One region of the Curtobacterium sp. AC268 genome, then DNA from elsewhere that is predicted to be linked to it. Evidence: riboswitches for the same ligand, from Rfam matches in the RefSeq annotation. Region 1 holds a riboswitch; the other holds the start of a gene.
The links. A riboswitch is a leader RNA that binds a small molecule or an ion and turns the genes downstream of it on or off. The one in region 1 is predicted to bind thiamine pyrophosphate.
Positions count from the first base shown of each region.

Region 2: it holds a riboswitch for thiamine pyrophosphate, as region 1 does, so the genes downstream of both, thiM (hydroxyethylthiazole kinase) here and ACZZ9K_RS15560 (ECF transporter S component) in region 1, are expected to answer to the same signal.

Region 1 covers NZ_OZ409878.1:3,277,876-3,284,123, reverse strand. The annotation lists gene ACZZ9K_RS15565 (ATP-binding cassette domain-containing protein) at 1-2,443, opposite strand, end outside; gene ACZZ9K_RS15560 (ECF transporter S component) at 2,446-3,084, opposite strand; TPP riboswitch at 3,079-3,190, opposite strand; gene ACZZ9K_RS15555 (hypothetical protein) at 3,274-3,594, opposite strand; gene glgX (glycogen debranching protein GlgX) at 3,723-5,954, shown strand; gene treY (malto-oligosyltrehalose synthase) at 5,951-6,248, shown strand, end outside.
Region 2 covers NZ_OZ409878.1:38,732-44,979, forward strand. The annotation lists gene ACZZ9K_RS00190 (metallophosphoesterase family protein) at 1-59, shown strand, start outside; gene thiD (bifunctional hydroxymethylpyrimidine kinase/phosphomethylpyrimidine kinase) at 73-1,548, opposite strand; gene thiE (thiamine phosphate synthase) at 1,545-2,279, opposite strand; gene thiM (hydroxyethylthiazole kinase) at 2,276-3,142, opposite strand; TPP riboswitch at 3,131-3,226, opposite strand; gene ACZZ9K_RS00210 (NUDIX domain-containing protein) at 3,288-4,190, shown strand; gene ACZZ9K_RS00215 (phosphotransferase enzyme family protein) at 4,294-5,040, shown strand; gene ACZZ9K_RS00220 (winged helix DNA-binding domain-containing protein) at 5,037-6,113, shown strand.

The DNA.
Region 1 (6,248 bases):
GCCGTCCGGGAGCACCGAACCCCCGTGACTCCATCGCCACCGCCAACGTCGTCGCCCGGCGCAACGCGAGCACGAGCAGCGCGAACGCCATGGTCGCTCCGCGGCGGAGCCGCCCGGAGTCCGCGAGTCCTCGGGCACGCCGGGCCATCGCGAGCTGTCGCCAGTCGTCGACGAGCAAGGTCATCATCCGGACGGCGGCGAGCGCTCCGAGCACGAACCGCGCGGGCAGCCGGAGCACCTGTGCGAGCCCGTCGGCCAGGTCGGTCGGGTCGACCCGTACGAAGAGCGCGATGGCCGGCACGCCCACCGCGAGGACCCGGAGTGCCGTCGCCAACGCGAGTGCCAGCGACCCGTCGGTGACGTGCGCGAACCCGAGGTCGAACCACTCCCGCCCCGAGGGCCTGCCGTACAGCGCGATGCTCACCGCCGTCAGCGGCACCGCGACGAGCACCGGTGCGAGTCGGAGCAGCAGGGTCCGGACCGGCAGGCGCAGGAGCGGCAGCAGCACGAGTTCGAGCGCCAGGGCGACGGCGGCGGAGACGACGTCGAGACTGAGCACCAGGCAGACGCCGAGGGCGAGCACACCGATCAGGGAGGCGACCGGCTGGACGCCGGGGATGCCGGTCGCGCGGGTCGGCAGCGGTCGTCGCGCCGGGTCCGTCCGGTCGGTTCCGTCCGCCGCATCCGCCGCATCCGCCGCATCCGCCGCGTCCGTCCGGTCGTCCGTGTCGGTCCGGTCTGGAGGCCCGGGGCGGCTCCCGGCTGTCGGTCCCGTCTCCGGGACGGTCGCGACTGACGGCCCCTGGTCGCGCCCGGCGGTCCGGGCGCCGTCCGGCCCGAGCACGACCTCGTCGGCGTCGAGTGCCCGGACGAGATCGCGGTCGTGGGTGACCGCCACCACCGAGGTGCCATCGTCAGCCAGGGCCCCGAGCCGCCCGACGACGGCCTGCCACGTGGCTCGGTCCTGGCCGGAGGTCGGTTCGTCGAGCACGACGACCGGCGGCCGGGCTGCGATGACCGAGGCGATCGCGAGTCGTCGTTGTTCGCCCCCGGACAGGGTGAAGGGGTTGGCGTCGGCCAGGTGTGCCAGCCCGAACTCGTCGAGCAGCGCGGTGGCTCGTTCGGCGGCGTCAGGCGCATCGAGTGCTCGGGGGCCGGCCTCGATCTCCTCGCGGACGGAGCGGGCGACGAACTGGTGCTCGGGGTCCTGGAACACCGTGCCGATCCGGGCGGCGAGTTGGCGGCTCGTCCAGGTGTGCGGCGCTGCGCCGAGACCGTCGGCGAGGGTGTCGGTGGCGTCGAGCTCGCCGGCGGCCGGTGCCAGCAGGCCCGCGAGGGTGAGCCCGAGCGTCGACTTGCCGACGCCGTTCGGGCCGGTGACCGCGAGGACCTGCCCTGCCCGGAGCCCGAGGTCGATGCCGTTCCCGACCGATTGCTTCCCCCGTGCCGTGCCGAGCCCCCGGGCTTCGAGCAGCACCGCCGCAGCGTCGTCACGCGCCCCCTCGCCGAGCGCCCCCTCGCCGAGCGGGCGGAATGCCGCGGTCGCGCCGCCGGACGCCCCGGGCATTTCGCCCGCTCGTCCGAGCGCACGCCGCAGCTGACGGGCCGAACCACGCGCCGGCTCGGCGCCGGGCACCCAGACCCCGGCCGCCGTGAGCGCCGCGCCGTGGTCCGCCAGCACCCGGGCCGGCGGACCGTCCGCGACCACGCCGCCGCCTGGTTCGAGCAGCACGAGCCGATCGACCAGGTCCAGCCAGGTGCCGATCCGGTGCTCCACCACGAGCAGCGTCGCCCCGGTCTCGTCGAGCAGTGCCCGGACGGCGTCGTGCACCTGCGCCACGCCGTCCGGGTCGAGGTTCGCGCAGGGTTCGTCGAGCACGAGCGCACCCGGCCGCATCGCGAGCACGCCCGCGAGCGCCAACCGCTGCCGCTGCCCACCGGACAGCTGGGCGGTGGAACGGTCGAGCGGCAGGTCGAGGCCGACGACGTCGAGCGCCGTCCGCACCCGGTCCCAGGTCTCGTCGCGGGGGACGCCGGCGTTTTCGCAGCCGAAGGCCACGTCGTCGCCCACGCGGGACATCACGGTGTGTGCCTCGGGGTCCTGCATGACGAGACCGACACGCCCGCGGACCGCGCGGGGTTCGGCCTCGTCGACCAGGAGTGTCCCCTGGACCGACGCAGCGGTGTCGTCGGTGGCGTCGGGCTCGTCGGGCAGCACGCCGGCCACCGCTCGCAGGAGCGTCGACTTGCCGGCGCCGGACGGACCGACGACGGCGACCCGCTCCCCCGGTTCGACGGTCAGGTCGACGTCACGGACGGCCCAGGCGTCTCGCTCCGGGTACCGCCAGCCCCAGCAACGGAACACGATGCGCGCCCCGCGGACGCCGGCACCTGCGCCGGCGTCGCCGCCGGTGGAAGGGGACGTCGCCGACGGAGCGCGCACGGTCACACCAGGGCGCGGGGCTCGCGGCGGCTGTGCTCGCGGCCGGCCGCGAAGGACGACAGCACCCCGGTGCGGGCGAGAGCCCGGACGATGAGCCACGAGCCCGCCCCCGCGATCACGGCACCGGAGATCACGGCACAGATCACGTAGACGACCTTGAAGGCGACGTCGAGCCCCGGGTACCAGAGGACGGTGTCGTTGATGCCGAGCGCGAGGCCGGCCGCGGCACCGGCGAGCACGACGACCGGCAGGCGGTAGACGCGGTACAGGAACAGCGCGAGGACGATCTCGGCACCGAGGCCCTGGACGAGTCCGGCCTCGAGCGTGAGCCATCCCCACTGGGTGCCGAACAACGCCTCGACCGAGGCGGCGACCATCTCGCCGTAGAGCGCGGCGCCGGGCTTGCGGACGACGATCGCGACGATCGGTCCGGCGAGCAGCCAGACCCCGCCGAACAGGGCCTTCGTGCCGGGGAGCACGAGGTCCATGACGGCGCTGATGGGCTCGTAGCCGAACTCCCAGAGCCGGAAGACGACTCCGAGGGCCACCGCGAGGACGCTCGCGACGACGATGTCGACGACCCGCCAACGCAGCGATCGCCGCGGAGCGGTGGTGACGGTTGTGGACGTGCCTGAAGGCATGCTGCTGACTCCTCCCTGCGCCGGCATGATCCGGATCAGGTTCGACGGTCGGAGCGCCGATCGCTCCCTCTCAGCCCGGCGGTCCCGGACTCCCGTGTGTGTGCCAGCAGTCTAGACGCGGTCGCGACCGCGTGACGCAACGGGAGGCCCGTGGCGGCGTCGCCACGGGCCTCCCGTTGCGTCAGGTGGTCACTTCTTGAGCGCGCGCACCAGCTTGCGGAGGACACGCCCGGCCACCCACACGAAGGGGATGCCGACGACGATCAGCGAGATCGGGTTCGGCTCGAACACGAGGTCCTTGCCCGGGCGGCGGACGTAGGCGCCGACGGGGGCCGACAGGCCGCCGCCACCGCCGCCACCGTTCTCGTCGTCCCCGCCGCCTCCGAAGCCGAACCAGCTGACGGACACGGGGATGAGGGTCTGGTCGCCGACCTCGACGGGTTCTCCGTAGTTCGTGGAGACCCCGAGCGGGCGGACCTGGTCTGCGATCTTCGAGACGATGTTGGCCATGCGCGCGACGCTACTCGTCCGTTCCTCCACAGGCCGCGGGGCGCATCACGCATCCACAGCTGGGGCTTGTCTGCGGACGCGGACGAGCGCCGCCGATATGTTGGCCGCACCCACACCTGGAGGACCGTTTGCACACCTGGCCCGGAAACCCGTACCCGCTCGGGGCGACCTACGACGGGAGCGGCACGAACTTCGCGCTGTTCTCCGAGGTCGCCGAGCGCGTCGAACTCTGTCTGTTCGATTCCGACGGCAACGAAGAATGCGTCCGCCTGCTCGAGGTGGACGCCTACGTCTGGCACGCATACCTCCCCAACATCGGCCCCGGGCAGCAGTACGGCTTCCGCGTGCACGGCCCGTACGACCCGGACTCCGGCGCGCGCTGCAACCCGTCGAAGCTCCTGCTCGACCCGTACGCCAAGGCGACCAGCGGCGAGATCGACTGGGACCAGTCGCTCTTCTCGTACACGTTCGGCGACCCGGACTCGACCAACGACGAGGACTCCGCGTCGCACATGATGAAGGGCGTCGTGATCAACCCCTTCTTCGACTGGCAGGGGGATCGTCCGCCGCGCACGCCGTACGGCGAGACCGTCATCTACGAAGCACACGTCAAGGGGCTCACCGAGACCCACCCGGACGTGCCGGAAGAGCAGCGCGGCACCTACGCCGGCGTCGCCCACCCGGCGGTCATCGAGCACCTGCAGCGCCTCGGCGTCACCACGCTCGAGCTCATGCCGGTGCACCAGTTCGTGAACGACTCGACCCTGCAGGACAAGGGGCTGTCGAACTACTGGGGCTACAACACCATCGGCTTCTTCGCGCCGCACTCGGCGTACTCGTCGTCGGGCGACCAGGGCCAGCAGGTCCAGGAGTTCAAGACGATGGTGCGCGAGCTGCACCGCGCCGGCATCGAGGTCGTCCTCGACGTCGTCTACAACCACACCGCCGAGGGCAACCACCTCGGCCCGACGCTGTCGTTCCGCGGCATCGACAACGCGGCCTACTACCGCCTGGTCGACGACGACAAGAAGTTCTACATGGACTACACGGGCACGGGGAACTCGCTCAACGTCGGGCACCCGCACTCGCTGCAGCTCATCCTCGACTCGCTCCGCTACTGGGTGACCGAGATGCACGTCGACGGGTTCCGCTTCGACCTCGCCTCGGCGCTGGCCCGCGAGTTCTACGAGGTCGACCGGCTGTCGGCCTTCTTCGAACTGGTGCAGCAGGACCCGATCGTGTCGCAGGTCAAGCTCATCGCCGAGCCGTGGGACGTCGGCCCCGGTGGCTACCAGGTCGGCAACTTCCCGCCCCAGTGGTCCGAGTGGAACGGCAAGTACCGCGACACGGTCCGTGACTTCTGGCGCGGCGAGTCGTCGACGCTCGGCGAGTTCGCCTCGCGGATCTCCGGCTCGGCCGACCTGTACGAGCACGACGGCCGCACGCCGAAGGCGAGCATCAACTTCATCACCGCGCACGACGGCTTCACGCTGTACGACCTGGTGGCCTACAACGAGAAGCACAACGAGGCCAACGGCGAGGACAACAACGACGGCGAGAGCCACAACCGGTCGTGGAACTCCGGGGCCGAGGGCCCGACCGACGACGAGGCCGTGAACGCACTGCGGCTGCAGCGTCGCCGGAACTTCCTGGCGACCCTGCTCCTGAGTCAGGGTGTGCCGATGATCGCGCACGGCGACGAGCTCGGCCGGTCGCAGTCCGGCAACAACAACGTCTACGCGCAGGACTCCGAGCTCAGCTGGATCGACTGGGACAGCGCGGACGAGGACCTCATCCAGTTCACCGCCGACGTGGTGAAGCTGCGGCACGACCACCCCACGTTCCGCCGGACCCGGTACTTCAACGGCCGTCCGGTCCGACGTGGCGAGGGCGAGCCGCTTCCCGACGTGGTGTGGCTGACCCCCTCGGGCGACGCGATGGACCCCGAGGACTGGGACTCCGGCTTCGGCAAGAGCGTCGGCATGTACCTGAACGGCGAGGGCATCCGAGGTCGCGACGCACGTGGTGAGCGCGTCACCGACGTCGGCTTCATCACGTACTTCAACGCCCACGACGACGTCGTGACCTTCACGCTCCCACCCGAGGAGTACTCCCCCGGCTGGACCGTCCGGATCGACACCGCCGACCCCGGCGCCCGCGACGAGGTGCTCGACGCGGGTACCCCGCTCGACGTCCCCGCACGGTCGATGATCGTGCTGCGTGCCGAGCCCGACCACGAGGTCACCAGCACCCCGGTCGACGCCGAGCAGGACGGCGCCCCCGCACCGGACGCCCCGCAGGACGCCGTCACACCGGTGAACCCGGCCGGCTCCACCGCACCGAGCGGAACCGCCCGATGACCGCCGGAACGCCCGGCGCAGCGAACCGCGTCCCCGCGTCGACCTACCGGCTGCAGGTCTCGGCCGACTTCGACCTCGACGCCGCACGCGACCTGGTCGACTACGTGCACGACCTCGGAGCAGACTGGCTCTACCTGTCGCCGGTGCTGCAGGCCGAGTCCGGGTCGAACCACGGCTACGACGTGGTCGACCACACGCGGGTCGACACCGACCGCGGTGGCGACCAGGCGATGCGGGCGTTGGCCGAGGCCGCGCACGCCGTCGGCCTCGGGGTCATCGTCGACGTGGTGCCGA
Region 2 (6,248 bases), 3.2 Mb from region 1:
CGGTCACCGGCGCCGAGCTGTCCGTCGAACTGGTGCGGCTGCCGCCGGTCGCCCGCTAGCCCCGGTTGCCCGCTAGCCCCGGTCGCGTGCCTCCGTCGGCATCCGGAAGAACGCGAGCTCCCACTCCGTCGAACGCCGGAACGCCCGCGCCATCCGCCCTCGCTCGTCGGGTGTCGCGGCACGGGCCAGCTCCTCGACGAGCCGGGTCGCCTCGGCACTCGACGCCGCGAACCCCGGGTCCCCGTACGCCGTGATCCAGTCGGCGAAGGCGTGCCCGTCCGGAGCGACCCCGAGCTGCGACCCGACCCAGGCGTAGACCCGGAAGCAGGGCAGTACCGCGGCGGCGAGCACCGCCGCGGAGCCGGAGTCGGCCGCCTGCTGCAGGTGTGCGAGGTACCCGGCGCACGTGGGGTGCACGGGATCGTCGGCGTGCGAACCGGCCAGCCGACGGTGGTGCAGGTCTCGGGCCTCGTCGGCACACCCCTGCGCAGCAGCCGCCCAGAACGCAGCAGCAGCAGCACCCGCATCCGAACCGGCGCCGGGGGCACCGACCCCGAGTGCCGCCAGGTGCCGCTCGTACGCCCGCAGGTAGTGGACGTCCTGCGCCAGGTAGCCCGCGAACACCTCCGGCTCGAGCGTCCCGTCCCGGAGCCCCACCAGGAACGCGCAGTCGATCGTCTCCTGCAGCACCGACGCCGCATCCGCCCACCACACGTCCGTGTACGACAGCGCCGGCAGGGCCGCCCGTGCCTGCGCCCCGTGGTCGACCGGGCCGTTGCCGCTCCCGACCGCCAGGGCGTCTGCCCCGTGCAGCGCCGCCGTCAGCCACTGCTTCGCCACCCCGACCGCGAGTTCCCAGTCGCCGTGCCGTGCTGCGAGCGTCGCGATCGCGCTCGACAGCGAGCACCCGGTGCCGTGCGTGTTCGTCGTCGCGACCCGGGGACCGGTGAACACCCGCACGGTGCCGTCCGGTGCCACGAGCACGTCGTCGGAGGTCGGTCCCTCGTCGTGGCCGCCCTTCGCCAGCACCAGGACGTCCCACCGCGCCGCCACGGCACGCGCGGCATCCAGCGACGAAGCCGACGTCGATGCAGACGCGCCGGCGAGCTCCGCCAGCACCGCGAGCTCGGCCCGGTTCGGCGTCACCAGGTCGGCCAGCCCGAACAGCGCACCCATCGCCGAGGCGGCGTCCTCGTCGAGCAACCGGTCACCGCTCGTCGCCACCATCACCGGGTCCACGACGACCACGGGCGGCCGGTGCTCCCGCAGCCAGTCCGTCACGACCCGCACGACGTCGGCGGTGCCGAGCATCCCGATCTTCGCCGCGTCGACCACGACGTCGTCGGACACCGCGTCGAGCTGCTCCCGCAGGAACCCGACGTCCGGCACGTGAACGGACCGCACCCCGTGCGTGTTCTGCGCGACGAGTGCCGTCACGACCCCCATCCCGTACCCGTCGTGCGCGGCGATCGCCTTGAGGTCGGCCTGCATCCCGGCTCCGCCCGTCGGGTCGGTCCCGGCGATGCTCAGCACCCGCGGGACGCTCACGACGACGTCCCAGCCGGGAGGAACGGATCGCCCGCTGCAAGCCGCTCCCGCTCCGCCGCATGGCCGGGTCCAGGGCCCCACGCGGCCACGTACGCGGCCGCGGCGGACCCGGGATCGGCCGCGGCGCAGATGCCCGAGACGATCGCGACCCCGGCTGCGCCCGCTGCCCGGAGCGGCACGACGTCGTCGAGGGTCACCCCGCCGATCGCCACGCAGGGCAGGTCGGTGGTGGCGGCCAGCCGGGCGAACCCGTCGTGGCCGAGGGCCGGCGGGTGGTCGGCCTTCGTCGCCGTGGGGTGCACGACCCCGACGCCGAGCAGGTCCACGGTGCCGCGGGGGAGTCGTTCGACGGCAGCCAGGTGCGCGAGCGTGTTCGCCGTGAGGCCCACGTGGGCGTCCGCTCCGAGCAGGGCGCGGGCGACCGTGACGGGGACGTCGGACTGGCCGAGGTGCACGCCCGCGACCCGGTGTCCCGCGTGCCGTGCGGCGAGGACGACGTCGAGCCGGTCGTCGACCACCACCCTCGCGCGGTCCCCGACGGCGTCAGCGACCGCGGCGGTCAGGGCGAGCAGGTCACGCGCCGAGGCGTCCTTGTCCCGCACCTGCACGATCCGGACCCCGGCGTGCACGGCGGCGCGGACGACCCCGAGCACCCCGATGCCGTGCCGGTCGGCCAGGGCACCGTCGGTCACCAGGTAGACGCCGAACCCCGCAGACTGCAGCTCGCTCACGCCGACACCGCCCGGGCGTCGACCGCAGGAGCGGCCTCGAGGGTGATCCGGGCCTCGCGGACGACGTCCTCCGGGGTCAGCGACGCCAGCCGGTCGAGGAACAGCGGCTGGAAGGTCCCCGGTCCGCCGGCGTCCCGCGCCGCGAGTTCCGCGGCGATCGTGTGCACCGCGGTGGCGGCGACGGCAGCGGCCCCCGCGTCCTCCGGCGCGACCGACGTGAACGCGGCGACGACCGCGCCGAGCGCGCACCCACCACCGGTGATCCGCGTCAGCAGGTCGGTGCCGTTCGCCACCCGGACCACACCGATGCCGGGCGCGACCAGCAGGTCGACCGCACCCGAAACGGCCACCGCGGCCACGAGCCTCCCGTCCGAAGCAGCGACGGACGCGACCCGGGCGTCCTCGGTGCCCACGGTGCTGTCGACCCCGCGGCCACCGGCCGATTCGCCGAGCAGGGCGAGCACCTCGGACGCGTTGCCCCGCAGCACCGTCGGGTGCAGCGCGAGCAGGTCACGTGCCAGGGCGGTCCGCACCGGCAGCGAACCGACGGCCACCGGGTCCAGCACCCACGGGGTGCCCGCGTCACGGGCCGCGTGCACGGCCTCGAGCGCGGCGACCCGCGGTTCGGCGTGCGGGGTGCCGGTGTTCACCAGCAGGGCATCCGCGACGCGGGCGAACGGCCCCGCCTCGGTCGGCACGTCGACCATCGCGGGCGAGGCCCCGAGCGCGAGCAGCACGTTCGCCGTGACGTTCTGCACGACGGTGTTCGTGATGCACTGCACCAGCGGGGCCCGGGCACGCACAGCCTCGAGCAGTTCGGCGGTTCGGTGGGCCCAGGCAGGGGAGGGCGCAGCGGTTTCCATGGACGATCCCTTCGCGAGTACGAGCTCGAGCAGGTTCGACGGGTGTGATCTCAGCCGCTGGATGCGGCACCCCGTGTCTCGAGCGACACCGTACACGACGCCCGGTGACCACTTCGAGGCCCGCTCCGGGCACCGTGTGCCAGGGTTGGACCGTGCCAGATGCAACGCCCCCGGGCCCCCACCCGGCCCCCGCGACCCCGGCGACGCCTGGGCGGTCGGCCCCGACGGCACCAAGGCGTGGGGACGCTTCGGCGCTGCCGGCCTGCTCGTCGACGACGGCGCCGGCCGCGTGCTCCTGCAGCACCGCGTCGAGTGGAGCCACCACGGCGGCACCTGGGGCATCCCCGGCGGCGCACGGCACCAGGGCGAAGCAGCCGTGACCGCCGCCCTCCGCGAATCCGCCGAGGAAGCCGGTGTGCCCGACGACGCGATCGCCCTGCGCCACACGGCACTGCTCGACCTGGGGTTCTGGACCTACACGACCGTCGTGGGGCGCGCCTCCCGACCCTTCGAACCCGTCATCGCCGACCGCGAGAGCCTCGCCCTGTCGTGGATCCCGATCGACCAGGTCGACGACCTGCCCCTGCACCCCGGCTTCGGCAGGTCGTGGCCGGCGCTCCGCGCCACCGTCGCGACCACACCGCACGTCGTCGTCGACGCGGCGAACGTCGTCGGCAGCGTGCCCGACGGCTGGTGGAAGGACCGAGCCGGCGCCGCGTCACGCCTGCTCGCACAGGTGTCGGCGCTCGCCGCGGGCGGGGTGTCCGCGTCGTTGCTGGACCTGCCGTTCGCGCGGTGGTGGCCGCGGTGGACCGTGGTGCTCGAGGGGGAGGCCCGGGCCGCTGCGGACGTCGCCGCCACGGGCGCTGTCGACGTCGTCCGTGCTCCGGCCTCCGGCGACGACGCGATCGTCGAGTCCGCGCGGGCCGCGGTGCAGGCCGGCGACGGGCCGGTCGTCGTCGTGACGGCCGACCGCGAACTCCGCGACCGCGTCGAGGCCCTCGGCGCGGTCGTCCACGGGCCGTCCTGGTTGCGCGACCAGCTGTAGCCGCCCGGACCGCCGTGTTCTGGATGGTCGCGGAGCGGCCGTCGGTCGCTGCCGGTACGCTGGCCCTCACGTCAACGGAGACGCAACACGCAGGAGGTTCCCCTTGGAGCGCATCACCAGGGCCGACGACCGAGTCCACCGCCCCGCCGGGCCGTGGACCCCCACGGTGCACCGGCTGCTCGCCCACCTGCACGAGCAGGGGTTCGTCGCAGCCCCCGAACCGATCGCCCTCGGTGACACCCTCGAGACGGTCTCGTTCGTCCCGGGCGTCGCTGGGGAGTACCCCTGGACCGAGGACATCGCCAGCGAGGCAGCCCTCGTCACCAGCGCCCGCCTGCTCCGCCAGTTCCACGACGCCGCCGCCAGCTTCCCGCGCAGCGCCACCGACGACGTCTGGTCCCAGGCCGACCGTGCCCCGGTCGAGACGATCGTGCACGGCGACTTCGCCCCGTACAACTGCGTCTACGACGGCATCGCCGCCGTCGGCCTGATCGACTTCGACACCGCGCACCCCGGCCCCCGCGTCTGGGACGTCGCGAGTGCCGTCTACCGGTTCGCGCCGTTCACCACCGGCGCTGTCGAGGGATCGACCGCCCCCGGTCTCGACGAGCGGCTCGCACGGGCCGCCGAGTTCTGCCGCGCCTACGCCCTCGACGACCGCTCCCGCAGCGTCCTGGCCGAGACGATGATCGCGTCCCTCGTCGCCCTCGTCACGACGATCGAGCACGAGGCCGCCGCCGGCAACCCGAAGTTCGTCAGCGACCTGCAGCACGGTCACGCCGACCTGTACCGCGCCGACGTCGCCTACCTGGAGCAGCACGCCGACGCGGTCACCGCCGCCGTCGCGTGACCACCGGCCCCGCACGGCTCCGCACGGCGCGGTTCGCGGCGCAGGGCATCGCGGCGCCCGGGCTGGGACCCGCCGAGGTCGTCGAGCGGATGCTGGCGGTGCAGGGGCAGGACCTCGGCCAGGTGCTCTGGGCCATCGGGGTCCGCGCTCCCGGATCGACGCGGGACGACGTCCGCGAGGCCTTCGACCGCGGGGAACTCGTCCGCTCGTGGCCGATGCGGGGCACCCTGCACGCCCTGCGCCCCGACGACCTGCGACTGCTGCTCTCGCTCACCGCCGAACGGACGCTCCGCACGATCGCCCGACGCGCCAGCGAGCTCGGCATCGACGACGCCCTGCTCGGCCGGGCCCGGGATGCGACGATCGCGGCCCTGGTCGGTGGCCGTACGCTGGTCCGGGATGACCTGTTCGCCGCGTTCCGCGCCGCCGGCATCGACCCGGCCGGAGGTCGCGGCTACCACCTGGTCCTGCAGCTCGCGCAGGAACGCCTCGTCGCCTGGGGTCCCACCGCCCACGTGGGGCAGGGGCTCGTGCTGCTCGACGAGTGGGCGCCAGCCGTCGCTGACCCGCCGGACCGCGACGAAGCCCTCCGCCGGGTCCTGCTCGGGTACCTGCGCGGCCGTGGCCCCGCGACCGAGGCCGACGCCGCGAACTGGACGAAGCTGCCGCTCGGCGACCTCCGCCGTGCTCGGGCCGCGGCGGGGGACGCGGTGGAGGACCTCGGCGACGGGCTCCTCGCCCTCGCCGACCGGCCGGCAGCCGCACGCGTCCCCACCGGGCACCTGCTCCCCGGGTTCGACGAGTACCTGCTCGGGTACGCCGACCGGTCCGCGCAGCTCGACCCCGCCCACGCCGACCGGGTCGTCCCCGGGGCCAACGGCGTGTTCCTGCCGATGGCCGTCGTCCGGGGTTGCGTCGTCGGCACCTGGAAGCGCACCGAGCGCCGGGCCGAGCACCTCGTCACCATCGCACCCTTCGGCGTCCTCGACACGTCGTCCGTCCGTGCGCTCGAGACGGCGGCCGCGCGGCACGCGGCGTTCCTCGGAGCGCCGGTCGTGACCACGGTGGTCTGACGCGACCACCTGCGGATCGTGTGCCGAGGCTGCCCGGCCGCACCGCTCCTCTCCCCACCGGCACGGCCGCCCCGCCGCTGGCGTCGGTGCGGAACCGGCGGCGTGGGCCCAGACCGTACCCAGCAACCATGCGGC